Regions from separate parts of the Clostridium sp. 001 genome, predicted to be linked through region 3. Evidence: riboswitches for the same ligand, from Rfam matches in the RefSeq annotation. Region 3 holds a riboswitch; each other region holds the start of a gene.
What was found. A riboswitch is a leader RNA that binds a small molecule or an ion and turns the genes downstream of it on or off. The one in region 3 is predicted to bind S-adenosylmethionine.

Region 1: linked by a shared signal. The riboswitch ahead of metK (methionine adenosyltransferase) and the one ahead of B5S50_RS02155 (APC family permease) in region 3 are both predicted to bind S-adenosylmethionine.
Region 2: linked by a shared signal. The riboswitch ahead of B5S50_RS13275 (methionine ABC transporter ATP-binding protein) and the one ahead of B5S50_RS02155 (APC family permease) in region 3 are both predicted to bind S-adenosylmethionine.
Region 4: linked by a shared signal. The riboswitch ahead of B5S50_RS14405 (homocysteine S-methyltransferase family protein) and the one ahead of B5S50_RS02155 (APC family permease) in region 3 are both predicted to bind S-adenosylmethionine.

What each region holds. Positions count from the first base shown of each region.
Region 1 is NZ_CP020473.1:2,589,430-2,597,385, forward strand. Features, by position in the region: gene spoIID (stage II sporulation protein D) at 1-663, shown strand, start outside; gene B5S50_RS12085 (M23 family metallopeptidase) at 815-1,531, shown strand; gene spoIIID (sporulation transcriptional regulator SpoIIID) at 1,752-2,006, shown strand; gene B5S50_RS12095 (rod shape-determining protein) at 2,104-3,135, shown strand; gene yyaC (spore protease YyaC) at 3,228-3,776, opposite strand; tRNA gene B5S50_RS12105 (tRNA-Thr) at 4,026-4,101, shown strand; tRNA gene B5S50_RS12110 (tRNA-Tyr) at 4,107-4,191, shown strand; tRNA gene B5S50_RS12115 (tRNA-Val) at 4,201-4,276, shown strand; tRNA gene B5S50_RS12120 (tRNA-Thr) at 4,298-4,373, shown strand; tRNA gene B5S50_RS12125 (tRNA-Tyr) at 4,379-4,463, shown strand; SAM riboswitch class I at 4,543-4,642, shown strand; gene metK (methionine adenosyltransferase) at 4,814-5,989, shown strand; gene B5S50_RS12135 (ATP-dependent RecD-like DNA helicase) at 6,120-7,956, shown strand, end outside.
Region 2 is NZ_CP020473.1:2,832,399-2,840,354, reverse strand. Features, by position in the region: gene B5S50_RS13295 (DUF1648 domain-containing protein) at 1-412, opposite strand, end outside; gene B5S50_RS13290 (GntR family transcriptional regulator) at 435-821, opposite strand; gene larA (nickel-dependent lactate racemase) at 990-2,264, opposite strand; gene B5S50_RS13280 (methionine ABC transporter permease) at 2,331-2,987, opposite strand; gene B5S50_RS13275 (methionine ABC transporter ATP-binding protein) at 2,990-3,946, opposite strand; SAM riboswitch class I at 4,026-4,126, opposite strand; gene B5S50_RS13270 (response regulator transcription factor) at 4,241-4,936, shown strand; gene B5S50_RS13265 (ATP-binding cassette domain-containing protein) at 5,023-5,946, shown strand; gene B5S50_RS13260 (ABC transporter permease subunit) at 5,939-6,679, shown strand; gene B5S50_RS13255 (HAMP domain-containing sensor histidine kinase) at 6,698-7,600, shown strand; gene B5S50_RS13250 (glycosyltransferase family 2 protein) at 7,631-7,956, opposite strand, start outside.
Region 3 is NZ_CP020473.1:498,154-506,109, forward strand. Features, by position in the region: gene B5S50_RS02140 (hydratase) at 1-1,945, opposite strand, end outside; gene B5S50_RS02145 (sugar-binding transcriptional regulator) at 2,291-3,274, shown strand; gene B5S50_RS02150 (NADH:flavin oxidoreductase) at 3,537-4,547, opposite strand; SAM riboswitch class I at 4,772-4,879, shown strand; gene B5S50_RS02155 (APC family permease) at 5,054-6,454, shown strand; gene B5S50_RS02160 (cyclase family protein) at 6,488-7,222, shown strand; gene B5S50_RS02165 (metallophosphoesterase) at 7,330-7,956, opposite strand, start outside.
Region 4 is NZ_CP020473.1:3,091,192-3,099,147, forward strand. Features, by position in the region: gene B5S50_RS14390 (2-isopropylmalate synthase) at 1-1,129, shown strand, start outside; gene B5S50_RS14395 (isocitrate/isopropylmalate dehydrogenase family protein) at 1,176-2,186, shown strand; gene B5S50_RS14400 (O-acetylhomoserine aminocarboxypropyltransferase/cysteine synthase family protein) at 2,487-3,770, opposite strand; SAM riboswitch class I at 3,882-3,990, opposite strand; SAM riboswitch class I at 4,277-4,384, shown strand; gene B5S50_RS14405 (homocysteine S-methyltransferase family protein) at 4,779-7,178, shown strand; gene B5S50_RS14410 (hydrolase) at 7,272-7,956, shown strand, end outside.

The sequences.
Region 1 (7,956 bases), 2.1 Mb from region 3:
GATGTATGTGATACAGTCAAGTGCCAGGTATTTGTTAATAAAGAAGATAGGATGAAAAACTGGCCTAAGAGTGAGGGGGATAAGTATTGGAGCAAAATTGTAGATGCAGTACAAGCTACTTCAGGACAGGTGCTGACTTACAAAAATAAATTGGTGATGGAGCCCTACTATTTTGCAGTAAGTGCAGGAAAAACTGAAAATTCAGAAGATGTATTTGGAGAAGCAGAGGGATATTTAAAGAGCGTAGAAAGTCCAGGAGAAGAAAGTGCACGAAAATATAAAACTTCAGTGAAAATGTCATACGTAGATTTTATAAATAAGGTAAACTCAAATTATGCTAATTCAGGGTTATCTTCAGAAAACTTACCCAACCAGATAGGTATAAAAAGTAAAAATGAAAGTGGTTCTGTAAAAGAAATTAAACTTGGTGATGTTACTATATCTGGTACGAAATTTAGAACTATTATGGGATTGAATTCGGCAAACTTTAGTATAGATTTTAAAGATGGTGTGTATATTCAATGCATTGGATATGGACATGGAGTTGGAATGAGCCAGTGGGGAGCTAATTATATGGGCAAAAATGGCCAAAACTACAAAAATATATTGTCTCATTATTATGAAGGAACTAGTCTAGAAAATGTAAACTTATTTAAAAAATAATAATTATATCAGCTAATTGTATGTTACTAGAATACATTAAATAAATATTAAGTAAAAAAGAGGAAAATTTCCTCTTTTTTTTGTAAAAAAATTTCATAAAATATGTATTTTTTTCTATTCTCTGGACAAACTACAAAAAGGAGGTGTTATTATGAACAAAAAATCTTTTAACAAAGCATTCAACTTTTTAAAAAAGGAGAGCTTTTATGTAATACTGTTTATATGTTTATGCATTGCAGTAACAGCGGCAGTAATAACAGCAAGAAATAATAAAAATCAAAGTGCACAGCTTCAAAAAAGTCAGGCTGTAGAGCAGAAAAAAATTAGGGAAACAGCAAAGGCAAATGAAAAGCCTTCTTCCAATTATAACAATGCTCTTCAAGTAAAAAAGGATAACAAGGTAAAATCCAATGTATCTAATAATGAAGCATCGAAGGGAGTATCTAACCCAGTAAGCACTTCCTTTCAAAAGCCAGTAGAGGGTAATATTGCAAGAGGTTATTCAGAAAATCCAGTATATTGGGATTCTACAGCAACTTATAGACCAAACTTAGGATATGATATACAAACTCCACTTGGCAAACCCGTGTTCGCAGCTATGGATGGAAAGGTAGAATCAGTAAATACAGCAACACAGGATGGAGTAGAAGTCATTATAGATCATCAAAATGGATTAAAAACAGTTTATTCTAACCTAGATCCAAGTGTGAAAGTTAGTGCAGGTCAAACTATAAAAAAAGGAGCAGTTATTGGAGTAGTTGGCAAAAGCACATTGAGATCAGCTTATGAAAAATACGGAGATCACTTACACTTTGCTGTTTTGAAAGGAAAAGAATTTGTTGACCCAGGTAAATATATAAAATACTAATATTTGGCCATTTCTTAGAATTTTATGGAGAAATGGCCCATACACAATGAATTTTAAAATATTAACCAGCATATTTATAAATATATAGGAACAAATAATTAGCAGAGATTATTTAGTTTAATGATAAATACGAGTAAATACGTTTATGGATATATAATGTAAAGTTTCATCATCAATTGTTGATTGTAAAACGGTAGCTGTAAAAAGGAGTTGAATAAAATTGAAAGATTATATTGAAGAAAGGGTTTTGGAAGTTGCCAAATATATAATAGGATCTAAAGCCACAATAAGGAAAACGGCTAAGGTTTTTGGAGTAAGTAAAAGTACTATACACAAGGATATGACAGAAAGATTACCTAAAATAAATCCTCAAATTGCTCAGGAAGCTAAGAGTATATTAGATTATAATAAGGCAGAGAGACATATAAGAGGTGGTAAGGCTACTAAAATGAAATATAAAGCTATTGAAGGCTAAAAACATTCCTATTATAATTAGAATATGATATGATAATAAAGGTAAATAAATTTACCTTTTAGTTTGAAAAGCAAAGGAGATTAGGAGTGAAAAGGGAATGTTTTTTAGTATAGGAACTGATATGGGAATAGATCTAGGTACAGCAACCGTACTTGTTTATATTAAAGGCAGAGGGGTAATTTTAAAGGAACCTTCAGTTGTTGCCATAGATAAGATAAAAAATAGAGTACTAGCTGTAGGAGAAGAAGCATGGCAGATGATAGGTAGAACGCCTGGTAATATCGTTGCCATTCGTCCATTAAAAGATGGAGTTATATCTGATTATGATGTAACGGAAAAAATGTTGAAGTATTTTATAAGCAAGGCTTGTGGTAAAAATAGAATATCTTCACCAAGAATAGTTGTTTGCGTTCCATGTGAAGCTACTGAAGTTGAAAAAAGAGCTGTAATTGATGCGGCTAAAAATGCAGGTGCAAAAAAGGTGTTTTTAATTGAAGAACCACTAGCAGCAGCTATAGGAGCTGGTATTGATATAACTAAGGCAAGTGGAAATATGGTAATAGATATAGGTGGAGGCACAACTGATGTAGCAGTAATTTCACTTGGAGGAATAGTTGTAAGGTCTTCCATCAAAGTTGCAGGTGATAAGTTCGATGAAGCCATAATGAAATATGTAAGAAAAGAACATAAATTGATGATTGGGGAAAGAACTTCAGAAGATTTAAAAATAAAAATAGGATCTGCTTTTGATAGAGATGAAGAAGTAAGTATGGAAATAAGAGGTCGTGATTTAATTACAGGGCTTCCTAAAAATATAACGGTATCTTCTGCGGAAATGAGAATAGCACTAAAAGAAACTGTAAATTCTATAGCAGATACAACTCGTGCAGTACTGGAAAAAACGCCGCCAGAATTATCAGCTGATATAGCTGATAAAGGTATTTTTATGACTGGTGGAGGTGCACTTTTAAATGGATTGAGTAATTTAATACAAAAAGTAACTAATGTACCCGTTTATGTTGCAGAAGAACCAGTATCATGTGTAGCACTAGGTACAGGCAAAGTACTTGAATATTTAGACAAAATGGAAGTAGTTTTTAGTGGTGATGATATAACATTAATAGATTAAAACAAAGAACAAAATCTAACTTATTTAGTATTATGTATTTTTTAATAAGTTAGATTTTAATTTTCTTATAGATACTAAAATGTTGGATATAGTTAAATATCGGTAAAAATATTGTTGTAATATAGATAATATGAATGAATTAATGAATAAAGTATTACTTCAGCCATACTTAAAACTAAATTAAGACGTATATTACTGCTGGTATTATTAAATAAATCTTCATTGCTATTTGAATCAACTATCCCTATTATTGAGGAATTTCCTACATCTGGGAGAGATTTTCCTACACCTTTGCCAGGATGAACGGGAAAGTCTCTTACTTGAATATCGCCTATAGTTTCTAGATCACCTAAACAAGCATCTATTCCTATAATGTTTTTATGCGGGTGAAGTAAATTTATTTTATTCAGTTTGCTTTCAATGTTTAAAGCATGTATAGGATCTGAAATTGTACCGTAGACAGGTAGAGGAAAATGCTTACATTTTAAAAGTGTACCTACTAGGGGACCCAGGCAATCCCCTATATATCTATCGGTACCAATACATACAATTATGGTATCGTTATTAATGTAATTTTTCAAAAAATAGGCAAGTTTATAATATGCTAAGGGATCTTTATAATTACTTTTTGCTTTATTCAATATATTCACCTTCTTTTATGTATGTACTTGCGAAGAACACTATATATAATTTATATGATGACTTTATATAAATTATTAAAGCTAAATTAAGTGAATATGATTTTGAAAGAAATATAGAGAAATATGGAGAAAGAGATATGTAATATTAAAATTTAATCATATATTAAATTTGATAATAAGTGAATAAAACTGTATACTAATTTACGTTGAGTGCGTTCTTGTTTTAAGGAACGTAGGATAATAAAATAAGCTGGCATGGCTCAGCAGGTAGAGCAACTGACTTGTAATCAGTAGGTCGTGGGTTCGATTCCTACTGCCAGCACCAAACATGGAGGAATTCCCGAGTGGCCAAAGGGGGCAGACTGTAAATCTGTTGTCAGTGACTTCGATGGTTCGAATCCATCTTCCTCCACCATAAATATAAGGGCGCATAGCTCAGCTGGGAGAGCATCTGCCTTACAAGCAGAGGGTCATAGGTTCGAGCCCTATTGTGCCCACCATTTAGAATAATAATAGAATAAGCTGGCATGGCTCAGCAGGTAGAGCAACTGACTTGTAATCAGTAGGTCGTGGGTTCAATTCCTACTGCCAGCACCAAATGCGGAGGAATTCCCGAGTGGCCAAAGGGGGCAGACTGTAAATCTGTTGTCAGTGACTTCGATGGTTCGAATCCATCTTCCTCCACCATAAATATAAAGGCACTTTTAGGTGTTTTTTGTTTTATAAAAATTATATAATCTTAACAGATGAAAAAATTATATTATAGCTCTTATCAAGAGAGGCGGAGGGAACAAGGCCCTATGAAACCCGGCAACCAGTGAAAATCACCAAGGTGCCAATTCCTGCAGGATTCTGCAAGATAAGAGAGTAGTTAAGTTATTTAACCTCTTCTTATCGAAGAGGTTTTTTTAATTGACGTGCCACTTTAGGTATTTCAGTTTATATTGTGAATATAGGATTTGAATTAGCATTTAATGCAATAGAATTAATTCACTTTATTGTAAGAAAAGTATGTTTTTACATGGGAGGTATAGAAAATGAGAAAACTATTTACATCTGAATCAGTTACAGAAGGCCATCCAGATAAGATGTGTGATCAGATTTCAGATGCTATCTTAGATGCCATATTGGAACAAGATCCTTATGGAAGGGTAGCGTGTGAAACTGCAACTACTACAGGTATGGTTTTAGTTATGGGTGAGATATCAACTAATTGTTATATTGACATTTCAAAAATAGTTAGAAATACTGTAAGAGAAATAGGATATACTAGAGCTAAATATGGATTTGATTGTGATACTTGTTCAGTAATAAGTTCAATTGATGAACAATCATCGGATATAGCTATGGGGGTTGATAAAGCCTTAGAGGCCAAGGAAGGTGAAATGGAGGCCATAGAAGCTATAGGCGCTGGAGATCAGGGTATGATGTTCGGATTTGCTACAAATGAAACTCCAGAATACATGCCTATGCCAATAAGTCTTGCTCACAAACTTGCAAAGAGATTAGCGCAGGTTAGAAAAGATAAAGTTTTAGATTATCTAAGACCAGATGGAAAAACTCAAGTTACTATAGAATATGAAGACAATAAACCAGTTAGAGTTGATACCATAGTAGTATCTACTCAACATGATGAAATGGTAACTAGAAAACAAATTGAAACAGACATAATAAACAATGTAATAAGACCTGTTGTACCACGAGAGTTTTTAGATTATAAAACCAAGTATTTCATAAATCCAACAGGAAGATTTGTTGTTGGAGGTCCCCAGGGAGATTCTGGACTTACAGGAAGGAAGATAATAGTAGATACTTATGGTGGCTATGGAAGACATGGCGGGGGTGCTTTTTCTGGTAAAGATCCAACCAAGGTTGATAGATCTGCTGCTTATGCTGCAAGATGGGTAGCAAAAAATTTAGTAGCTGCAGGTATTGCAGATAAGTTGGAAATACAACTTGCTTATGCTATTGGTGTAGCAAAGCCTGTATCTATAACTGTAGATACTTTTGGTACAGGAAATATACCGGAAGAAAAAATAGTAGATATAGTGAATAAGGTATTTGATTTGAGACCAGCTGCTATAATAAAAAATTTAAATCTTAGAAGACCTATATACAGGCAAGTTGCCGCTTATGGACATTTTGGAAGAACTGATATTAATGTACCTTGGGAAAGATTAGATAAGGTTGAAGAAATAAAAAAATATATGTAAATAATGAAAAGCTCTATATTGTAACATGATATAGAGCTTTTTTAGTATGTTGGATTAAGACAAAGTTTAATGTGGTATAATTATTTATAAATATATGATTTTGTTTGCAAATAGGGGTAGGAGAGATTCTATGCAAGAATTACAAGGAATTGTAGAAAGTATAATATTTCAAAATAAAGATAATGGGTATGTAGTTGCTAAAATAAGAGAAAATAAAGATGTAGTAACTATAGTAGGATGTATACCTAATATAATTGAAGGACAAAATTTGAAGGCTGTAGGGGAATGGGTTCTTCATCCTCAGTTTGGAAATCAATTTAAGGTTCAGGCTTCTGAAGAAATAATACCTAACACTACTATTGGCATAGAGAGATATTTGGCCTCTGGAATAATATCAGGAATAGGTCCAGTAACAGCAAAGAAAATAGTAGAGAAGTTTGGTGAAAATACCCTTCAAATATTGGATAATAACATAGGAAGATTAAAAGAAATAGAAGGTATAGGAGCAAAAAAAATAGCTTTAATAGAGGAATCTTATTCTAAACAAAATGAAGTGAGAAATATAATGATATTTTTGCAAACTTACGGAATAACTCCTAGCCAGTGTGTTAAAATACATAAAAAATTTGGAGCAGATTCTATAAGTATTGTGAAAGAAAATCCATACACCCTTACAGAAGAAATAAGTGGTATAGGTTTTAAAACGGCAGATAAGATAGCAAGAAGCCTTGGAATAGAAAATAATTCTCCATTTAGAATACAAAGTGGAATAAGATATTTGGTGAATAAGTTTTGCAGCTTGGGAAATACGTATATGCCTATAGATAACCTTATAAAAGAAGGTGTTGACATACTCCATATAACTCAAAAAGAACTGGAAGAAAACATATATGAAAGTTCTGTAAATGGAAAGATAAAATTGGAGAAGTGGGAAGATAAAGTATGTGTATTTTCTATGACCTACTATTATTGTGAATTGAGTGTAACTAGAAAAATATTGATGTTAGCTTTTACTAAATATAAGGATATAGATTTTAATATAGATAAAGAGATAGAAGATTTTGAGAAGGAAAATAATATGAACTTTGCTGTTTCTCAAAAAGAAGCTATTAGGGGAGCAGTTGAAAATGGAGTGGAGATAATAACAGGAGGTCCTGGAACAGGTAAAACTACAATAATTAATTGCATAATTAGATTATTTGAAAAATCAAAGCTTAAAGTTTTAATGGGTGCTCCTACGGGAAGGGCAGCAAAGAGAATGTCAGAATCTACAAAACGAGAATCAAAGACCATACATAGACTTCTTGAAATGGGAGTGGGAAGTGATGAAGAAGCTTTATTTTTTTCAAGAGGAGAGCAATCACCACTGCAATGCGATGTAGTTATTATAGATGAGGCTTCTATGATAGATATAGTGCTTATGAATAACTTATTGAAAGCTGTATCTATGGGAACTAGGTTAATAATAGTAGGGGACGCAGAGCAGCTTCCATCTGTAGGCCCTGGAAATGTGCTCAGAGACTTCATAGACAGTAAATGTATTAAAGTAGTTAGATTAAAAGAGATATTTAGGCAATCAAAAGAGAGTATGATTATAGTTAATGCGCATAAGATAAATTCTGGAGAGATGCCTATTTTAAACAAAAAGAATAAGGATTTTTATTTTATAAAATGTCAAGATCCTTCGGATATATTAGACACACTAGTAGGATTAATAGATAAAAGGTTACCAAGTTTTAATAGTAGTTGGAATAAAATAGAGGATATTCAAATACTATCTCCTATGAGAAAGGGAATTTTGGGAGTATCAAATTTAAATAAAAAACTTCAGCAAGTTCTAAATCCTAAAAGTCCCAATAAGAGAGAAAAAAAGTTTAGAGACATGACTTTTAGGGTAGGAGATAAAGTGATGCAGATTAAAAATAATTATACTTTAAAATGGGAAGATATTTCAGAAGAAAACAAGG
Region 2 (7,956 bases), 2.3 Mb from region 3:
CAAGCACATTGCTTTTGCTTCTAGAAAAGCTAGTGTCTACAGTTACAACTTGTTTTTTGCCTTGAAACCACAACTTTTGTGATTTAAGATTTTTCATAGCTCTGTTTGATATAAGATATATTAGAAAAATTATAAATACAAAGGCAAAAGTAGTAAACAAAATCATACCTACGTTTAAAAAACTATAATTTAACACACTAAATAGAATAATAAAGGGAATTCCTATAATTAAATTATTCTTTACAAATTGTGCTTTTATATGCTTAATTTCATCTGAATCAATCTTATCTTCAGGAATTCTCACTCCAAATACAATTTCTTTTCTCGTAAATTTAGGAGTCAACATATTGATTACGAGTATTATCACAAAAATAAAAAATAAATATATACACATAAACAAATTATCTTTCATTTAATTTCACCAACCTTAGTAGTTATTTATCTTTTTTAATATATTGCTTAAATATATCAGAACACAGATCCAAAATATCTTCCATATTTTTTCCCCTTAAATGAGCTTCACATATCAAGTAAGTAAATTCTTCCTTAAGTTTTTTGTCAAACTCCTCCGTACTTTCAGGAAACGTTCCACTTACTACAGCTCCTGTTCTCCTATCTACATTCAAGTAACCATCTGACTTTAACGCATTATATGCTTTGTTTACTGTATGAAGATTTATTCCAATGTCTTCTGCCAGTTGTCTTACAGAAGGAAGGCTCTCTCCTAATTTCAGATTACCAGAGGCTATTCCTTCTATTATTTGCCTCCTAAGCTGTTCATATATAGGCATTTCCGATTCAAAATCTATTTGAACTAACATAGCGTCCCTCCTTTTCTATTTGTTATATATAATATATAACAAATAGAAAACATGTGCAATAGTTTTTTTACATTTTTTTGTGGGAAATTAAAAGTTAATGAAATGCAAAAAAATAAAGGCCATTTCATAATGAATTTTTGTTCATTACACAATAGCCTTTTTAAGTTTTTATTCTACAATTACTCCTAGTCCATCTGGTATAACCACAACTTTAGCATCTTTCCCCATAATATCATATGCCCTTTCTAGAGCTTCTTCAAAAGTATCTGCCTGCTGCATATGCATATTCCTTATTATTTTAGGATCACACATATCTGTTACAACAATTACTGTATGTTTTGAAAGTATACTCGCAAGCATCTGAGATGCCCACTGATCAGGTACAGTTTTATTCCTGGGAACCTTTGAAACTTTTTTTAAGAATTCTTCTGGAGTATTTAAATTAGCTAAATTGTTATAAAAGGTTTCTCCACCATGACCTTGACTGCAAGCAGACACCATTATTATTACACCGCCATCCCTGCAATTGGCTTCAGCTGCTGCCATCCCCTTAACAGATTGATATATATTTTGATCAAGTGGATACCCTCCATTAGTAGAAATAGAAATATCACCTACTAATTTACTCACTTTTGATAAATTATGCACAAATTCACAGCCTTTTACATGGGCATCATTCGTATCTCCTGCAAAAGCATTTATTATCTTTTTATCTTCATCTAGTGCTACATTTATTATGAAAGCCAATCCTGCCTTTTTAGCTGCATATAGCATGTCCTTATGAACAGGATTACCCTTTAAATTTCCAACTCTTGCAGAAGGATGTGCTACAAATTCAGCACAGTGATTTGCCAGGATGGTCTTGGCAGAGGCTATTCCAGGCAGTACACTTTTTCTACCTCCTGAAAAGCCAGCAAAACAATGTGATTCTATAAACCCCTCTGCAATTAGAAGATCTGCTTCAACTGCAAGTTTATTTACTATAAGTTCACCACCAGATGGTAATGTACCGATTTTTACCAGATTGTCTTCATTCTGCGCATCATGTACTACTATCTTTTCATTTTTTACTATATCTTCTCCATATTTATCTATGAGTTCCCGCCTAGTAGTAGCTCTATGAAGACCTGTAGCTATTAATATAGTAATATTAGCATCAGAATTTGTACTCCTTATTCTTCTCAAAAGTGCAGGCATAATAATTTTACTAGGAACAGGTCTTGTATGATCGCTGCTTATTATAACTATATTTTTTTTATTCTCAGCCAATTGTTCAAGTCTTGGTGAGCTTATAGGATTATCAAGGGCTTTTTCCACTATTTCCAATTGACCAAGCTCTGCTTTATATTGGTTTGCTTTTGATTCAAGTACCCCAAGTAAGTTGTTGTCATCTATTTCAGCTTCTATTATTTTTTTATGGTATGGTAATTCTATTTTAGCCATTCTAATTTCCTCCCATAAATATATTTTTAAAGTGACTCTACAATAATTACTTTACCAAACAAATAATTATTTGTTTAGCTTTTTATATATAAGATTTCCTATAGTTTGAAGTACCTGGACAAAAATTATGAGTATTATTACAGTGTATACCATTATGTCAGTTTGAAATCTATAATATCCATACTTTACTGCCACATCTCCAAGTCCACCTCCGCCTACTGTACCTGCCATAGCTGAACATCCAACTACACTTATTACAGTGAGTGTTATACCAAGCACTATAGATGGCAGTGCCTCTTTAATCATAACTTTAAATATTATCTGCATATTACTTGCACCAAACGATTTTGCAGCTTCTATTATTCCCGGATCTATTTCTTTAAGTGAAGATTCAATTACCCTCGATGCAAAAGGTGCTGCTGCTATTGTAATAGGAACTATTGCTGCTGTTGTACCTATGGTTTTTCCAACAATAAGCTTTGTAAAAGGAAAAATTGCTATCATAAGTATTATAAAAGGAAATGATCTCAATAAATTTACTATTACATCCAATACCTTGTAGACTACTTTATTAGGCTTTAATCCACCAGGTTCAGTTACAACTAGCAAAATAGCAGGTATAAATCCTATAATTACTGCAAGTATTGTAGAAACTATAACCATATAAAATGTTTGTCCAATAGCAGGAAGTAGTATTTCCTGAAATGTTTCACTAAATCCCATGTTTACTCTACCTCCCAGTTAACATTTTTTGAAGAAAGATAATTACATATACTTTCCTTGTCTTTATCATTTACATTTATAACCAGACTTCCTAAAACATCACTGCGGAATCTTTCAAGTTTTCCCCATACTATAGAAAACTTTATATTCAAATCTATAGCCATAGAGGTTATTAAATTGTCCTGGCTTATTTCCTTAGGAAAGAATATTCTTATGTTTATACCTTCATCTGGAAGTAAACTATCATTTCCAAGCAGCTTCTTTAGATTTTTTCCTGGTTTTAAAAATATTTCTTCTACATTTCCAGAAGTTTTGATTTCACCTTCATCTATAATAGCGATTTTACTACATATTTCTTTTATAACTTCCATTTGATGGGTTACAACTACTATGGTTATTTTAAATTCATTGTTTATTTTTCTCAAAAGCTCAAGTATTGACTTAGTAGTATTTGGGTCAAGTGCAGATGTGGCTTCGTCACAAAGTAGTATACTTGGATTTAGCGCCAAAGCTCTTGCAATAGCTACTCTTTGCTTTTGTCCACCACTTAATTCAGACGGCATGCTCTTTGCTTTATCACTAAGGCCTACTAAATTTAATAATTCCTTTACCCTAGTTTTTATTTTACTTTTTTCTAATCCCCAGACTTCAAGTGGAAGTGATATATTATCATATACATTTTTTCTGTTTAATAAATTAAAATTTTGAAATATCATTCCCAAGTTTTTTCTAAAAGTCCTTATTTCTTTACCTTTTAAGTCTTTTACTTCTTTACCCATTACCTTTATGCTTCCTGTGTCATAGCTTTCAAGACCATTCAAGCACCTTAAAAGTGTAGATTTTCCAGCACCACTGTGGCCAACTATTCCAAATATTTCACCTTCTTGTATATGAAGATTTATACTTTTCAGCACACTTTTATTGTTAAAACTTTTGCCTACATTATTAATATCTATCAATATTCTTTACCCTCCCATATCAATTTTAAGAAAAAATAAAAGCCTGAGAAAAATCTCAGACTTAGTTAACTTAAAATTTCTCTCATCTTTCAGCTATCGCTGCAGGATTTAGCACCATTATACACTGTACTGGTTGCTGGATTTCATAGGGCCCGTTCCCTCAATCACTCTTGATAAGTTCAAGATTTATATTTAATTATGCTTTTAATTATAGACGTGACCATTTATTATGTCAATACACCCTATCTAAAAATGTTATAATTGTCTTAACTCAAAAACTCTGGAGGAATACCTATGAACAAAAATATAAACATTTTAATAGTAGAAGATGATACAGATATAAATAAGTTATTATGCAGGATACTAGAAAAAAATAATTACAATGTCCGCGGGGCTTTTTCAGGTACTGAAGCTGAAATGTGCATTGAAAAATATGACTTTCAGCTAATTTTACTTGACTTGATGCTCCCTGGTATTACAGGAGAAAAGCTTATAGAAAAAATACGAAAGATTAAAACTATGCCTGTCATTGTAATATCTGCAAAAACAGCTCAAGAAACAAAAATTCAAGTTTTAAAACTAGGAGCAGATGATTTCATATCAAAACCTTTCGATGTAGAAGAAGTACTGGCAAGAGTTTGTGCACAACTTAGAAGATATATGATATTTTCAAACTCAAATGAAAAACAAAACATATTAACCTATAAAAATATGACCTTAGATCGGGAAAATCACAAAGTTTTTATAAGTTCTCAGGAAGTAATATTAACTATAAGGGAGTTTTGTATACTAGAACTTCTAATGTCTTACCCCAAAAAAGTATTTACAAAAGCTAATTTATTTGAACATGTATGGAAAGATAAATTTATAAGCGATGATAACACCATAAATGTGCATATGAGCAACCTTCGCTCTAAAATAGCTAAAATTGACCCGGACACAGAATACATACATACCGTTTGGGGAATAGGTTTTAAGATGAAAGATTAAACTTAATGATTTCTTAAGTTTTTCTTTAATGTATCTTGCTGATTTTGTTCTAATATAAAATCAACAAGAAAATGGAGGTTGATATCATGAATGATTTAGTACTTCATACAAAAAATCTTACTAAAAAATACAAAAATCACAAGGCACTTGATAATGTAAATATTAAGATAAGTAAAGGTGACATATACGGTCTTGTAGGCAAAAATGGCGCTGGCAAGACAACCCTTATGAGAATAATAACAGGTCTTTCTTTGCAAGATAACGGTGATATAGAATTATTTTCAAAAACAAGCAAAGACGAATTAAACAAAGAGCGAATGAGAACAGGATGCATAATAGAAACACCCAGCTTTTTTCCTTATCTCTCAGGCAAAAAAAATCTTGAATACTATAGAATTCAAAAAGGAATTCCTGAAAAAGACTGTGTGGATAAAGTACTTAATACAGTAGGTCTTTCGGATACAGGTAATAAAAAATTCAAACATTATTCTCTTGGCATGAAGCAGCGTCTTGGCCTGGCCCTAGCTTTAATTGCAAGTCCAGATTTTTTAATTTTAGACGAACCTATAAATGGTCTTGATCCTGTTGGTATAGTGATGTTTAGAGATATATTAAAAAAATTAAATAGAGAAAAAAGTACAACTATATTAATTTCGAGCCACATTTTAGGGGAACTTTCTCAGCTTGCCACCACTTATGGCTTTATAGATAATGGGAAACTCATAGAACAAATTTCCGCAAAGGACTTAGAGGAAAAATGCAGGGAATATTTGTCGGTAAAAGTAGACGATGCAGCTCATGCTTCTCTTATACTTGAAAAGAATTTAAACTGTACTTCCTATCAAGTGCTTCCTGAGAACGAAATTAAGATTTTTAAATACCTGGATAAGCCTGAAATGGTAAGTGAAGCTTTTATAAAAAATGGCATTAAAGTATATTCCATAAGTAAGACATCTGCAAATTTAGAAAATTACTTCATGGATTTAATTGGAGGTGGCATCAATGCTTAATTATATAAAAGCTGAACTTTACAAAGGTTTAAATAGACTTTCTTATAAAGTTACTCTATTAGTCTTAGTTTTACTATCAGTGAGCGCAAATGCACTATTTACAGGTCCTAAGGTCACAGCTTTGGAATCTATGTATATGGCCATGAGCTGTCTTCCTGCAGTAGCTTTTCTAGTTATGATGTATATTGATGTCACAGAAGAGTTAAAGGATAAAACCTTAAGAAATGTAATGGTTTCAGGCTTATCAAGAGAAAAACTATATATTTCAAAAGTAATTATTCCTATAATTATATCTTTTATAACCTGCACATTGGTATTAATTTTTTTTGTAGGAAGCACCTTTTTATTTCTTAAACCCGGAAATTTAAGCCCTGTAATTTTAATAAACTTATCATTAAGGATTTTATGCGCCATACCGCTTTATATAGCTGCAATTAGTTTTGGTGTATTCCTCAGCTTTATTTTAAAAAATCAATATGCATTTGCCTATACTTATGCAGCTATATTTGCTTTAATGGGCAATTTTATAAAATTACTTTGTGCACTTGTATCCAATAAATTTTATGGAATTTACAACCTTTTAATTACTACTAACATAAGTGTACTAACTCCAATAAAAAATCCAAACTTAACTTCACTGCAAATGCTCCACTCTGCAGGACTGGGATTTGCATATACTATTATTTTTACTATAATAGGTATTATAATATTTAAAAAAATGGAAATCAAATAACTTGAAAGGGTGATACATATGTACTTGTTTATTATAATTTTATTAGGAATTTTAGCAGGTATAAGTATCACCCTGCTTTTTCTTACAAAAAGTGAGATCAAACATATAACTGGCAGCCTGAAGAAAATAAACGACATAGATACAAACCAAAAAGTGACATTGTCCTTTCAAAACCGCAGTCTTCAAAATTTAGCCCGGGAAATAAATAAAAATATAGACAAAAAACAGCAGACAGAAGTAAAGTACAAACATATGGACATGGAGCTCAGGCAGGCTATAGCAAATATTTCCCATGACCTGCGTACTCCTCTTACCTCCATTATAGGATATATTCAACTTATAAAAAGTGATGACCTATCAAAGGATGAAAAAAATGAATATATAGACATCATACTAAACCGTGCAAAATCTTTAAAAATGCTTATAGCAGGTTTTTTTGACCTATCAAGACTTGAAGCTAATGAATATGCTTTTGAATTAGAGTCTATCTCACTTTCAAATATACTCTGTGAACTAATAGCATCTTTTTACAACGATTTTACAAATAAAGAAATTGAACCTTTAATTGAAATTGATGAAAGTGTACCTGAAATTATAGGGGATGAAAATGCAATAAGACGTGTATTTTCAAATCTCATTCAAAATGCTTTAAAACACGGTGATAAGTTTATTTCCGTATCTCTAAAAAAGGATGAAAATTACATTGTAACTTCATTTACAAATAATGCTAATAACTTAAATCCAGATGATATAGATCACCTATTTGAAAGATTTTTTACAGGAGATCGAACGAGAACAGGCAAAAACACTGGATTGGGTCTTGCCATAACAAAAGCCTTGGTTGAACAAATGGGACATAGCATTACTGCTAATTTTAAAGACAACAAACTAAGTATAATTATAAAGTGGAAAATTTCTTAATTTAAATTTGATATAAGGGGGCTCGCCCCCTTATAAGCATTTTTTCATCATTTCAAGAGCTTCTACATCAGTCTTATCGTATATTTTTATAGATCGTACAAGCTCCTTATAAGCTAGTTTTGGATATCCATTTTTATAATAAAGTTTTCCCAGATATAATAAAACATCCTGATTCTCAATTAAGTTTAAAAGTTGAAGACCCTTTTCAAATTCATCAAAACAATTTATTTTTAACAAAATGGCAAGCAGATTAAATATAAGTTCACAGAAATCCTTTGAATCCTCAGTATCTTCTGAGAGGTCTGTACACTCTCTTCCTTCCAATAAATCCTTAAACTTCATATATATCATATACT
Region 3 (7,956 bases):
CCGCATATATCATGCTTCCTATACCTGTATTACTTGTATTTATGCTGCCAAACTCTTCTTTTACTACATTGAATACTTTTTCTAGATCCCTATTTGCATCAAAAGGAGATTTTCCTACAAGTCTATCTTTTTCCGATTTTTGAATTTGTTTTGATCTTCCAACATATTCAGGATCTTTACGTGACAGCGTAAACTCTGAAAGCTTTAATGGATTAGATCTATAAGAAGATGCATCTCCTGAAGGTATAAGTTCATCTGTTGTAGTTACAGGATCTTTAATTAAAGAACATACTTTTAATATTAAATTGTCTGCAAGCTCAGGCATATCCGGCCAGTTCTTTATATTAGGTCCAAATCTCAATTCTTCATCACTATTTCCTTTGTCAAAGGCACTATAAACACGGTTATCATAAATTGTCTTGTTAAAATAATATTTAGGTATATTGTAGTTTACATCTAAATCTGTAGCTGCTGTAACAAATCCTTTGTTAGCAGCTGTTGCTGCTATTGAACGTGCATCCATAAGTGCTACATAAGAAAGCTGATCATCATTAGGTTTTGAACCTTCACGATTAGGGAAGTTTCTAGTTGTATGCCTTATGCTGAGTGAATTGTTTGCAGGCGTATCTCCTCCTCCAAAACATGGTCCACAGAAAGCTGTCTTGACTATTGCTCCTGTCTGCATCAGTTCTCCAGCAATTCCATTTTGAGCTAAGCTGTAATAAACAGGCTGACTGGAAGGATAGACATTTAACGTAAATTCATCATTTCCAATAGATTTTCCTTTTAATATACTGGAAGCCTCACAAATATTTTCATAGTTACCTCCAGCACATCCAGCTATGCATCCTTGTTCTACATATAATCTATTATCTCTAATCTTATCTTTTAAGGAGAAGTTAAGATTTTTGTTAGACATTCTCTTTTGTGCATCTCTTTCTACTTTATCCAATATATCATAAAGGTTTGTGTTAAGTTCTTCAATAGTATATACATTACTTGGGTGAAAAGGCATTGCTATCATAGATTTTATTTTTGACAGATCCACATATACAATTCCATCATAATATGCAACACTCCCAGGATTTAATTCTTTATAGTCATCTTTTCTTCCATGTAATTCAAGATAGTCACAAACTTTGCTGTCAGTCTTCCATATGGAAGTCAAGCATGTAGTTTCAGTGGTCATTACATCAATGCCAGTTCTGTATTCTACAGATAAGTTTTCTATTCCAGGTCCAACAAATTCCATTACCTTGTTTTTAACAAAGCCATTTTTAAACACTTCACCAATTATAGCTAAGGCAACATCCTGCGGTCCTATGCCCTTTTGTGGTTTTCCAGTTAAATAAATTCCTATAACCCCAGGGTAAGATATATCATATGTCTGTGATAGCAGCTGTTTAACAAGTTCTCCGCCACCTTCACCTATTGCCATTGTACCAAGTGCTCCGTAACGGGTATGACTGTCTGATCCTAAAATCATCTTTCCACAGCCTGCCATCATTTCACGCATATACTGATGGATAACTGCTAAATGAGGTGGAACATATATTCCTCCATACTTCTTTGCTGCAGACAATCCAAATAAATGGTCATCCTCATTAATTGTTCCACCAACAGCACAAAGACTATTGTGGCAATTAGTAAGCACATAGGGTATTGGGAATTTTGTTAGTCCGCTGGCACGAGCTGTCTGTATAATTCCTACAAAAGTAATATCATGAGAAGCAAGAGCATCAAATTTAATGTTTAAGTTTTCACTATCTTTTGATTTATTATGATTCTGCAAAATAGAATAAGCTATAGTTTGTTTTTTAGCTTCTTCCTTGTCAATATGCTCTTTTCCTAATTTTGCCTTAAGTTCTTCATTAGATTCTTTATTATCAAAGTATAATTCGTCTCCATGTAATAAATATGCACCTTCACCATGTAATTTAATCATAACTTCCTCCTTACTAGCTTATGGATATCCTAATTTTCTAATCATCGTAAATATGATTTAATGATAGCAAATTCATTTTTCAAAGTCAACATTAGTTAATATTTTGCACAAATGTTTTTAAATTATCTTATAAAATAAATGCTATATAAGATTTATCGTTACATTTTTAAATTTATGTATCATTAGTATTTGCATAAAACTGTAAATTACTGCTTATTATATTGAAAAAACAAATGAGTTACATTATAATTATTTTGTATAATTGGGTTATTAGCTTCCTTCAATGCTATTTCTAAATCACTTTAAATTAGTACGTTAAATATAAAATTATTTGAGAGGGTAGACATGATAGATGAATTTGAAAAAATAAATGAAACTGAAAGATTAAATTTTCTTGCTGAAATATCTGATATGTATTATGAATTAAATATGACTCAAAGTGAAATAGCAGCCAAGTTATCTACTACTAGATTTAAAGTTTCTAAACTGCTTCAAGAGGCGCGTGACAAACATGTAGTGGAAATTACTATAAGCAAACCTCACAGTAGAGTTCCTAAATTAGAAAATGTTTTAAAAGAAAACTTTGACTTAAAAGATGCACTGGTACTGGACAATAAGGTGTTTGCTTATGAAGAAACTTTAAATACACTGGGAAAATTGGGTGCTCAATATGTAGACAATTTAATTAGTGAAAATTCTATTATAGGTGTACTTTGGGGAAAAACTCTTTTAAATTTAATAAAAAATCTAAAGCCAAAAAAGAAACTTCCTATAACTGCTGTCCAGATAGTGGGGGCGGCGGCTAAGGATGTAACTATTGTGGATTCTCAGGAACTTATGAGAAATTTAGCAAATACATATGGAGGTAAATGCAAATACTTGTATGCACCTCTTTATATAGATAATGATTATGCTAGAAAGGCACTTATGCGGGAACCTGTATTAAGTGATACTCTATTTCTTGCAAATAAATCGGACATAATTCTCACAGGAATAGGTACAACAGATGCCATGTTCTCTTCCTCACTTTGGGCAAATTATTTGGAAAGAGTCAAACAATACAGTTTAGATGATCTTAAAGCTGTAGGATGTATTTATGGCCGTGTTTACAATGAGCTAGGGGAAGAAATTGATATTGATATAAATCAAAAAGTGATAGGTATAGATACTTCATCTATTCGCCGGGTAAACCATGTAATAGGTATTGCTGCAGGGAAATTTAAAGCCAAGGCAATCTTAGGAGCCCTGCGTGGGAAGTATATAAACACACTTATTACCGATGACGCCACTGCCTCAAAAATACTTTCTCTAGCAAAAATACAATTTTAGAATAATAAAAACAGGAGTTAAAATATTGCGAAGCAAAGCTTTTGAAAATAACAAAGTTTAAAGAACAAAGAACAGATAAAGGTGATTTTCCTCGTACCTCAGCAAATCTACAATTTTAATATTTTCTGACGTTAGGAAGAAAATTATCCTTATTTGATATTTAAACTTTGTTATTTGTTCTTTAAAAAAATTGCTTCGCAAAGTTCTTATATTAAGTTAATTTCTTATGTGCAAAAGTTGAGTCACTTATATATAAAACATACTAGCATTTACTATGTTCAAAACTTTCAACGGCTCTTTTGGCCCAACTAGAATCTTTATACATAGCTCTTCCTACACCTATGAGATCAGCTTTTACATCTACAAGCAGTTCCTCTGCAGCTTCAGCTTTTGTAATGCCTCCAGTTAATATAACAGGGATTGATACAAACTGTTTCAAGCTTCCACTGAGTTCTGAGAAATATCCTTGAGAGTTATTTCCCGGTACAGTAAATCTGCAAAATCCTCCTGAAATATCTAAAACATCCAGACCCGCTTTTTCAAATTCACAAACTGCAGCTTTACTATCTTCAAGTGTAGTTCCACCTTCCATGTAATCAGAAGCTCCCAATCTCATAAAAATTGGAAATTCATTTCCTACAGCTTCACGTACAGCCTTTATAACTTGAAGATGAATTTTAATTCTATTCTTTACATCATCTCCACCATATTCATCAGTTCTCTTGTTTGTAAGGGGAGAATAGAATTGATTTAAGAGATATCCATGGGCAGAGTGAATTTCTACTCCATCAAAACCCGCCGCCTTTACACGCACAGCAGCATCCTTAAAGCTTTTAACTATATCTTGAATTTCATCATAAGTAAGCTCTCTTGGAATACCCGATTTCATAAAAGGATTTTCCACAGCTGAAGGTGCAACTAAAACACTTCCTGTAACTGCCACCGTGGTTGCACTCCCAGCATGATTAAGCTGCATAACTGCCTTGCAACCGTTTTTATGAATAGTATCAGCTACTTTTCTTAAACCTTCTATTGTACTGTCATCTGCAACAGAAAGCTGATTTTTACTAGCTTTTCCTTCTTGTTCAATAAAGCTGTGTTCAACTATAATGAGTGATAAATATCCTCCTCTAGATATTTCATCATAATGTTCTAAGAGCTTACTACTTACTTTTCCATCATCTTCAGATTTCTCTGTAGCCATAGGCGGCATAATTAATCTATTTTTTAAAACTAATTTACCACTGTTTAGTGGCTCAAGTAAATGTGTCATAATTTCCCTCCTGCATCTAAATTTAACTTAAATTTTATCATAGCAGACATTAAAAAACAAGTAGTGCTTTCTTGTGACAAATTTAGCATTTAAATTGTATATTTATAAAGAAATTTAGGAACTTATTTATAGTTCAATTATATAAATTACAACTTTAATCTTTCAAAAAAAGTTATTGACAACAGGACAATCTTGGTAGTATACTACTAACTAAATTAAATAAAATCTTATCAAGAGAGGTTGAGGGACTGGCCCTATGAAACCCAACAACCAGCATTTTCATTTAAATGTATTGGTGTTAATTCCTGCAGATTATTTCTGATAGATGAGATAATTGATTTTTAATATCATGATATTAAAAGGTCATTTTTCTTATCTTATAGAAAAATGACCTTATTTTTCTATAAGATAAACCATTCGATTTGCGCAAATCAAATATTCCGATAAGATTTCCATTTAATTAATAAAAATATAAGTAAAAACCTATTCGCTAAGGAGTGAACAATATGAGCAAAGAAAACTCTAAAGGCATTAATGCCCTTAAAAAAAATCAACTTAATTTTGTAGAAGTTATTGCACTTTCAGTTGCAATAATAGCACCTACTTTTGCTATGTCAATGAATGTAGGACTTATGGCATCAACAGTATCTTACTCTGTAAGTGCAGTATTTGTTATATCAACTATACTAATGGGCTTTGTAGCCGTATCTTTTATAAAATTCAATGAATATTTTCCATCTGCAGGTTCGGTTTATACATTTACAGAAAGATCTTTGGGTAAAAAAGCTGCTTCAATATCAGGATGGGCTCTTCTTCTTACCTATATAGGATTTTCTGCTGGATGTTCTTCTGCTTTTGGATCTCTTTTTTCTAGCTTTATTAAAGAATTAACTGGAATAAGCATATCCTGGATTATATTTGCACTAATTTGTGAGGTATTTATATGGTTTGTATCTTATAGTGATGTAAAATTAAGTACAAACATTATGCTTGTCATAGAAGCTGTATCAATCCTCCTCGTAATATTGCTTTCAGTGGTCATTCTTGTAAAAGTTGGTTCAACAAAAGGATTAAGTTTAGTTCCTTTTAAAGGAAATGGAAATAAATTTTCAAATTATGGTGCTGGAATCGTATATGCAATACTATGCTTTGGCGGTTTTGAGGGGGCATCAAGTCTTGGTGAAGAAAGTAAAAATCCTAAGAAATCAATACCTCTTGCAATTGCAAGTACAGTTGTTGTAACCGGACTTATATTCGTATTCGTAAGTTATGCTGAGGTTATAGGATTTGGAGTATCGCCTTCAGGAATAGGTGCTCTAACAAAGTCACCATCTACTATAGTAGACCTTTCTAAAAATTATATAGGAAGTGTATTTACTATATTAATTACGCTGGCTATCAGCATTTCCGCTTTTTCAACTGCTTTAGGATCTATGACTGCAGGTTCAAGGCTTTTATATTCAATGAGTAAAGATGGTAATGTTCCACAAATTTTTTCTGGCGTACACTCTAAACACCATACTCCTTATGTAGCTTTAAACATCATACTTGCAATAATAATAGTTCCAGTTTTAGCACTTTTTAGGCATGATGGAGTAGAAGTATTTGGATATATAGGAACAATAGGTGCACTTGCATTACTTATTGCTTACTTCATAACAAGCTTGGGTTCACTTATATACTTTGGAAAGAAAAAAATATGGACATGGCAGCTTATTATACCAGTTGTAGCTCTACTTGTTTTAGCATTTACCTTTTATTCAAATATTTATCCTATACCAGCCTTTCCTAATAATATATTTCCTTATATAGTTTTGGCATGGATAATAGTAGGTTTTAGTATTACCTCTATTTATAAAAAAAGATCAGTTTTACCTGCAGCTTCTAAAGAGAAGGTTGCTAATTAATATACTATTTAATTTGGAAGGAGATTATATATTATGACTAATAGTTTATGGAATACTTTAGGTGATTTAAAAAAACACCAATGGGTAGATCTTACCCATGAATTTGGACCGGACACCCCAAGATTTGCAAGCTTTAATCCTGCAAAATTTGAGACTATTTTCACTCACAAAGATGGGTTCTTTGTAAAACAATATACATTTGCAGGACAATACGGAACTCATCTTGATCCTCCAATACATTTTGCAGAAGGCGGAAGATACATTGATGAATTAGAACTTCAAGAACTTGTTTTACCTCTTGTAGTTATAGATCTTTCAGAAAAAGTAAAAGAAAATAATGATTACGTACTTACAGTAGATGATATTTTAGAATGGGAAAAGAAATATGGTAAAATACCAGAAGGTGCTTTTGTAGCATTTAGGTCCGACTGGAGTAAAAGATGGCCTGATCAAGACAAATTTTTAAACCTTGATGAAAAAGGTGATGAACACTATCCTGGATGGTCATTTGATGCACTCAAATTCTTATATGAGACTCGCAAAATAGCAGCAAATGGACATGAAACCTTTGATACAGATGCACCAATAGAACAAAAAGCAACTGGATTTCAGGGAGAATATTATGTATTAAAAGAAGACCATTATCAAATTGAAGTTATGACCAATTTGGACAAAGTACCTCCAACTGGAGCAATAATCTTCAGCATAGTTCCCAAAGCTCAAAAAGCACCCGGTTTCCCTGTTCGTTCATTTGCCATTCTACCTTAAGTTCACAATAGATTACACATAATTAGTTTAATCATCCCCTAAAGAAAAATGAGGCAAGTAAAATATATGTTTCACTCGCCTCATTTTTCTTATTCATATTTCATTGCCTAGTGCTTAAACTTAATTTTAATATTTACTATTTCACCTTTTGTTCCAATTCTTATGGGAGGTCCCCAGGTCCCATAACCAGAAGTAACTATTAAATTAAAATTGTCCTTTTTAAGATATCCATAGTCATCTTCATAAATAAGCTTTGTCATAAGATTATTAGGGAAAACTTGCCCCCTGTGAGTATGTCCCGAAAGCTGTAAATCCACATCTTCCTTATGAGCCTCCTCAAGACCCACCGGTCTATGATTTAATTCTATAATAGGTAGGGATTTGTCTGTATTTTTCAAAATTTCCTTTAGCGGTTTTATCTTTTCGCCGCTATCAGCATCCTTTCTACCTACCACATAAAAACTATTGTCTATTTTAACTGCTTTATCTTGCAGTACTTTAACCTTTGCTTCATTCATATAACTAATTGTTTCAGATAAATTTTCTCCATATTCATGATTTCCTGTAATGTAATATACACCATACTTTGAGTTTATCTTTTTAAAAGCTTGTCCATAATATTTCTTTAACTTTGTAGTTGTACTTTCATCAACCATATCTCCACAAAAGAAAACTATGTCAGGTTTTAATTTATTTATGGAATTCACCATTTTATCTATGCCTTTTTCCTTAAT
Region 4 (7,956 bases), 2.0 Mb from region 3:
GGATAACAATTCGGGAATAATAAAACAGACGGAATTTTTTTTATACACAGAGAAAGATAGGAAAGCTGCCCAGGTATGTATGGAAAGAGGATATGAATTCCCGGAGGTTACTTCATGGATAAGGGCTAATAAAGAAGATTTTAAGTTGGTAAAACAAATGGGAATTAAAGAAACGGGAATGCTTATGTCTTGTTCAGATTATCATATATTTAAAAAGTTGAGAAAGACTAGAAAAGAAACTATGGATATGTATTTAGGTATAGTTAAAGAAGCGTTGGATAATGGAATTCGTCCAAGATGCCATCTAGAAGATATAACTAGGGCTGATTTTTATGGATTTGTAGTTCCACTTGTAAATAAATTAATGGAATTATCGAAACAGTCAGGCATTCCTATAAAGATAAGAGCCTGTGATACTCTTGGATTGGGAGTATCCTATAGTGGCGTGGAATTACCAAGAAGCGTACAGGCTATTATGCATGGACTTAGGAACAATTGTGGTGTTCCTTCAGAATGTATAGAATGGCATGGACACAATGATTTTTATGCAGTAGTGAATAATTCGACAACAGCTTGGCTATATGGTGCATCAGCTGTAAATACCTCATTTTTAGGAATTGGGGAGAGAACAGGAAATTGTCCACTAGAAGCTATGATATTTGAATATGCGCAGATAAAAGGAAATACTAAAAATATGAAACTTGAGGTTATAACCGAATTATCAGAGTATTTTAAAAAAGAAATGGAATATTCAGTTCCACCTAGAACCCCTTTTGTGGGAAAAGAATTTAATGTAACTAGAGCTGGAATACATGCAGATGGAATATTAAAAGATGAAGAAATCTATAATATATTTGATACAGATAAAATTTTAGGAAGACCAGTTGTAGTAGCTGTAAATCAATATTCCGGTCACGCTGGAATTGCAGCCTGGATTAATACCTATTATAGATTAAAAAATGAAGAAAAAGTTGATAAATGGGATACTAGAATTGCTAAAATTAAAGAATGGGTGGATGAACAATATAAAGCAGGAAGAACTAGCATAATAGGAAATGATGAATTAGAATTATTAGTTGATAAGATGCTGCCAGATATTTCACAAAAAAAAGAGGAAAGAGCCAGTTAGAGTAGGTATAAAATTTAGAATAATAGATAACAATGGAGGATAAAAAATGACACATAAAGTTACTCTTATTAAAGGTGATGGTATAGGACCAGAAATCTGTGAAGCTGCAAAAAAAGTTATAGATAAGAGTGGGGCAGATATTGACTGGGAAATATTTGAGGCGGGAGCCTCAGTTCTAGATAAATATGGAACACCAATACCGGATAATATTATAGAAAGTATAAGGAAAAATAAAGTAGCACTTAAAGCACCAGTTACGACCCCTGTGGGAAAAGGATTTAAAAGTGTAAATGTAACTCTTAGAAAAAATTTAAATCTATATGCAAATATAAGACCTATAAAAACTTATGCTGGAGTAAAATGTAGATACGATAATGTGGATCTTGTAATATTTAGAGAAAATACAGAAGATCTGTATGCAGGGATTGAACATATGATAAACGATGAAATAGCGGAAAGCGTTAAAATAATATCTAAAAAAGCAAGTGAAAGGATAGTAGAGGCAGCTTTTCAGTATGCAATTAAAAATGGAAGAAAGAAAGTTACCGCAGTTCACAAGGCTAATATAATGAAACTTTCAGATGGGCTTTTTTTAAGAACAGCTGAAAAAGTAGCAGAAAAATATAAAAACATTGAATTTGAAAGTGTAATAGTAGATGCTATGAGTATGAAACTTGTACTTAATCCAGAGAACTATGATGTACTTGTTATGCCTAATTTGTATGGAGATATTTTATCAGATATGGCATCAGGCCTTATAGGTGGGCTTGGATTAGTGCCAGGAGCCAATATAGGAGAAGATGCAGCAGTGTTTGAAGCTGCCCATGGCTCGGCTCCAGATATTGCAGGACAGAACAAAGCAAATCCAACAGCTATAATACTTTCAGGAGTTATGATGCTTAACTATTTAGGTGAAACAGAAGCGGCAAATAAAATAGAGCTAGCTGTAGAAGCTGTACTTAGAGAAGGTAAATATTTAACAGAGGATTTAGGAGGGAATACCACTACAAGCGGATTTACTGAAGCTATTATAGAGAAAATTGAAAATTGTAATTAAGTATACTTAATTCGATTCTTTTAGAGAACAAAGTACAAAGTTAAAATGTCAAATAAGGATAATTTTCTTCCTAACGTCAGAAAATATTAAAATTATATATTTCCTGAGGTACGAGGAAAATCATCTTTATTTGTTCTTTGCTATTTGAACTTTGTTATTTTCAAAAGCTTTCCTTCCTAATTTTTTTATATTAAGTGAAAGTTTTATATGTGCAAAACTTTAGTACTTAATTATAAGATGATGACAATAGCAAATATGGGGCTGATATGCTAATTAATTAGTATGTCAGCCTCTTATTTATCAAGCTTTTGCAAGAGCCTGATCTAAATCGTATATAATATCATCAATGTTTTCTACACCTATTGAAAGCCTTATAAGATCTGGAGTAACTCCAGCAGCTTTTTGTTGTTCTTCATTTAACTCTGCATGAGTTGTACTTGCAGGATGAATTACTAATGATTTTGCATCTGCTACATTTGCAAGTAGGGAGAACAATTTAACGCTGTTTATAAATTCCTTTCCTGCTTCAGATCCACCCTTTATTCCAAAGGTAAATATTGAACCTGCTCCTTTTGGAAGGTATTTCCTAGCTAATTCTTTATATGGACTTCCATCAAGCTCAGGATAGTTTACCCATGCAACTTTTGGATGTTTGCTTAAAAATTCAACTACTTTTCGTGTATTTTCTACATGTCTCTCTACTCTAAGAGAAAGTGATTCAAGTCCAAGTAAGAAATAAAAAGCACTTTGTGGACTTAATGTTGCTCCTGTGTTTCTTAAAAGTTGTACTCTGGCTTTTGTAGCAAAAGCTGTAGGCCCAAGGTCTGCATATACAAGTCCATTATAGCTTTCATCAGGTGTTGTAAAGTCAGGAAATTTTCCGCTTGCTGCCCAGTCAAATTTTCCACCATCTACTATAATTCCGCCTAAAGTAGTTCCATGACCACCTATAAATTTAGTTGCAGAATGAACAACTACGTCTGCACCATATTCTATAGGTCTTACTAGATATGGAGTTCCAAAAGTATTATCTATAATAAGAGGAATTTTGTTTTCATGGGCTATGTTTGCCACAGCTTCTATATCCAAAACATTTATTCTAGGGTTACCTATTGTTTCTGCATAAACTGCTTTAGTTTTATCTGTAATAGCTTTTCTGATATTTTCAGGATCATCAGGATCTACAAATGTTACATCAATTCCTAATTTCTTTAAAGTTACTGAAAACAATTCATAAGTTCCACCATAAAGTGTGCTAGCTGCAACTATATTGTCACCTGCACTTGCCACATTTAATACAGCGTAAAGTATTGCTGCAAGTCCGGAAGATGTAGCAAGACCTGCACTGCCGCCTTCAAGGGCTGCTACCCTTTGCTCAAATACATCTTCTGTAGGGTTCATTATTCTGGCATAAACATTTCCAGGTTTTTTAAGCTGGAAAAAGTCTGCTGCTTCATCGGCATCTTTAAATACAAAGGATGTAGTCTGGTAGATTGGAACTGCTCTTGCACCTGTAGTTGGGTCAGGCACCTGGCCTGCATGTACTTGTAATGTTTCAAATGATAACTTTCTTTCTTCACTCATTGGTTATTCCTCCTAATACTTTTTTTAATATTTTGGACGAAACTTCTATAACCTGGCAGAATAAAAAAATCTTCTTGTAAGATAAGTTACAAGAAGATTCTATCTTCATGCTTCTCATCTTTCAGGTTTACACCTGCTGGAATTAGCACCGTTGAATGAAAATGATCATTCAGGTTGCTGGGCATCATAGGGCCAGTCCCTCTGCCACTCTGGATAAGAAGTTCCGTATTCGATTGAGAAAATCATACCAGACATAGATAAGGTTTGTCAATAGAAAAATAAAAAAATATTTAGAAAATTTTATCTGATAGCTACCTACTGTAATACTCCCACTTCTATCAAAGTGGGAGAAATAAAGTTTTAAAGAGAGAGTGACTATCATTAAATCAAAGATTTGGAATATCTGCTTTTCCCACTAAGTAAGATTCATTGATATTACGAATTATAGTAAAATAGTCATGTAAATAGTATTGACAATTGATAGTTAAAGTATTAATATTAAAGCACTTTTATCACGAGAGGTGGAGGGACTGGCCCAGTGAAACCCAACAACCGGCACTAAAGTGCATCGGTGCTAATTCCTGCAGAATAAAACAAATTCTGAAAGATAAGGAAAGTTGATTTTGTCAAATTTAAAGTTGCTTTTCTGATTGAAGGGCAGCTTTTTTGTATAATTTAATAAAAATGTATTTCGCAGTTTAAAAAAATTGCAAAGCAATTTTTTACAAGTTAAGAATTAATAATGAAAAATTAATAGTGAAGGATGATTTTTAGCTGTCGCAAAAAATCCACATTAACTATTAATTCTTCATTCTTAACTATTAATTAAAAAAGTTGAGTAAATAAATATTAATTTTAAATAATATTAATGTATATTTATACAATCATAAAATATTAAATAATTTGATGTATTGTAGAAAATTTGTTTAAAGTTTAAAATTTTATACAAGAAGTAATGGATTAAATAATTTGAACATGAAACTTGTATTTGAAAAAGGAGTGCAGCGAATGTTATTTAAAGATTTATTAAATAAGTTTAACGACAAATTTGTTTTTTTTGATGGAGCTATGGGAACCATGCTTCAAAGAGCAGGGCTTAAAGTAGGTGAACTTCCAGAAACATTAAATATCACAAATTCAGAGATCATAAGAAAAGTACATAGGGAATACTTAAATGCAGGATCAGATATCATAATAACAAATACTTTTGGTGCCAATGAACTTAAGTATAGTTCTTCTGATTATACAATAAAAGATGTAATTACAGCTGGAGTAAAAATTGTAAAGGAAGAGGCAAAGGATAAATTAGTAGCACTTGATATAGGACCTACAGGACAGGTTATGGAGCCTACAGGGAGTTTAAGTTTTGAATCTGCATATGAATTGTTTAAAAGTCAGGTTATTATAGGGGAAAAAGCGGGAGCAGACATAATCCTAATAGAAACTATGTCTGATTTGTACGAAGCAAAGGCAGCTATTCTTGCAGCAAAAGAAAATAGTTCTCTTCCAATATTTTGTACAATGACTTTCCAGCAGGATGGAAGAACTCTAATGGGAACAGATCCGAAAACTATGGTATTTGTGCTTGAATCGTTGGGGGTGGACGCCCTTGGAGTGAATTGTTCCTTGGGACCGGAAGAATTGCAAGATATTGTAGATGAAATCTTAAAGTATTCTTCTATACCCGTTATAGTTCAGCCTAATGCAGGACTCCCAAAGTATGATGGTGAAAATACGATTTATGATATAACTTCAGATGAGTTTGCAGAAAACGTAGTGATTATGGCAAAAAAAGGAGTTAGGTTTTTTGGAGGATGCTGCGGAACAAGTCCTGAATTTATAAAAACTATGGTAGAAAGTTTGAAAAATACAGTACCTTTAGAGATAAAAGAAAAAAATTATACCGCAGTGTGTTCAGCTAGGAATACTGTGTTTTTAGGTAATAGGATAAAATTTATAGGAGAGAGAATTAATCCTACAGGTAGAGATATTTATAAGAAAGAGCTTAAAGAAAGAAAGGTAAATTTTATACAGAAAGAAGCAGTGCAGCAAAAAGAAGAAGGGGCGCATATACTTGGACTCAATGTAGGACTTCCTGAGATTGATGAAGTTGAAACTATGAAAGAAGCAGTAAAGGCAATACAAAAAGTAGTACAATTGCCTATAGATATAGATAGTCCAAATCCTAAAGTTTTAGAGGCTGGAGTTAGGGTTTATAACGGTAAACCTATAATAAATTCAGTAAATGGTAGAAAAAAGTGTATGGAAGAAGTATTTCCAATAGTAAAGAAGTATGGAGGCTGTGTTATAGCACTTACTATAGATGAAAATGGAATACCTGATACCGCAGAGGGGAGGGTAAAGATTGCAGAGAAGATAATCAAAACTGCTGAAAACTATGGCATCAAGAGAAAGGACATAATAGTTGATTGTCTTACGTTAACTGCATCTGCCCAGCAAAAAGAAGTTCTTGAAACAATAAAGGCTATAAAGATTTTAAAGGAACAATTTGGAGTAAAAACTACCCTTGGAGTAAGCAATATATCCTATGGACTACCTAGAAGATGTATATTAAATAGAACTTTTCTTGCACTTGCCCTTCAGGCAGGACTTGACTTGCCAATAATAAATACAGCGGATAAAGGTGTGAAAGATATTATTTCAGCTTTTGAGGTATTGACAAACATAGATAAAGAAGGGAAGGAATACGTAAAAAAATATAGCAGTAAATCTGAAGGCGAAAAAGCAAAATGGGGAAGTGATATTCCTAATTCAGGTGAAAATGATAAAAATCTAAAACAGGCGATTATTGATGGAATGGAAGAGGAAGCAGTAGAGCTAACTTGTAAGCTCTTGAAAAGTAAGAAGTCAGTAGATATAGTAAATTCCCATATAATCCCGGCGCTAGATGAGGTGGGCATACAATATGAGAACAAGGATATATTTTTACCACAGTTAATACAATCAGCTGAAACTGTAAAGCAATCTTTTGAAATAATAAAGAAAGATATGCTTAAAAATGGCGAAAATAAGATATCTAGGGGAAAAATAGTACTTGCTACTGTTAAAGGAGATATACATGATATAGGAAAAAATATAGTTAAAGTACTTTTGGAGAACTATGGATTTGAAGTTATAGATTTGGGAAGAGATGTAGATATTAGCGAAGTAGTAAATGCTATAATAAAAAATAATGTAAAGTTAGTAGGGCTCAGTGCACTTATGACAACTACCGTAAGCAATATGAAAAAGACTATAGATGCTATAAGAGATAAGGGGCTTCAATGTAAAGTTGTAGTAGGTGGAGCAGTATTAAATCAAAATTATGCAGATATGATAGGTGCAGATTATTATGCTAAAGATGCTAGAGAAACTGTAAAGATAGCAGAAGAATTATTTTCAGTTTAGAATAAAAATAATTTTTATGGAATATTTGATGTGTTTAATATACAATAATATGTAAGAGAGATAATATAAAAATAGGTTTTGGGAGATATAAAAATGGGTGAGAAGATTAATAAAAAAGATGTTAAGTATGTACCAGAAATAAGAGGAGTACTTAGAGGACATATGATAAATTTTCCTGGTGTAATAAGAGAGGCCAGCGGCATAATAGTTTTTGGAAAGAGGATAAAATCTTTTGCATTTACTACGGATATAGCAGTTATAAAAAATATAGATGCAGATGCTATTTTAGCAGTTTATCCTTTTACACCCCAATCAGTTATAACAGAGTCATTAGTTACAGCTTCTGATGTACCTATATTTTGCGGTGTAGGGGGTGGACTTACTACAGGAAAAAGAGTTGTAAACTTAGCATTAAATGCTGAATTTACTGGAGCTATGGGGGTAGTCTTAAATAGTCCTACACCTAATGAAATTGTAAGAGCTGTTAGAGAGGCTATCGACATTCCTATTATAGTTACAGTAGTATCTGAAAGAGATGATATTCAAAAGAGAATGGAATCGGGAACTTCCATATTAAATGTATCTGCAGGTAAGAATAGTGCTTCTCTTGTGAGAAAAATAAGAGAAAAATATAAGGACATTCCTATTATAGCTACAGGGGGAAGGACTAAGGAAAGTATAGAGGAAACTATAGAAGCAGGTGCAAATGCTATTTCCTATAGTCCTCCTTCTACGGCAGAATTGTTTAAGGGAACTATGGAAAAGTACAGGAATATGT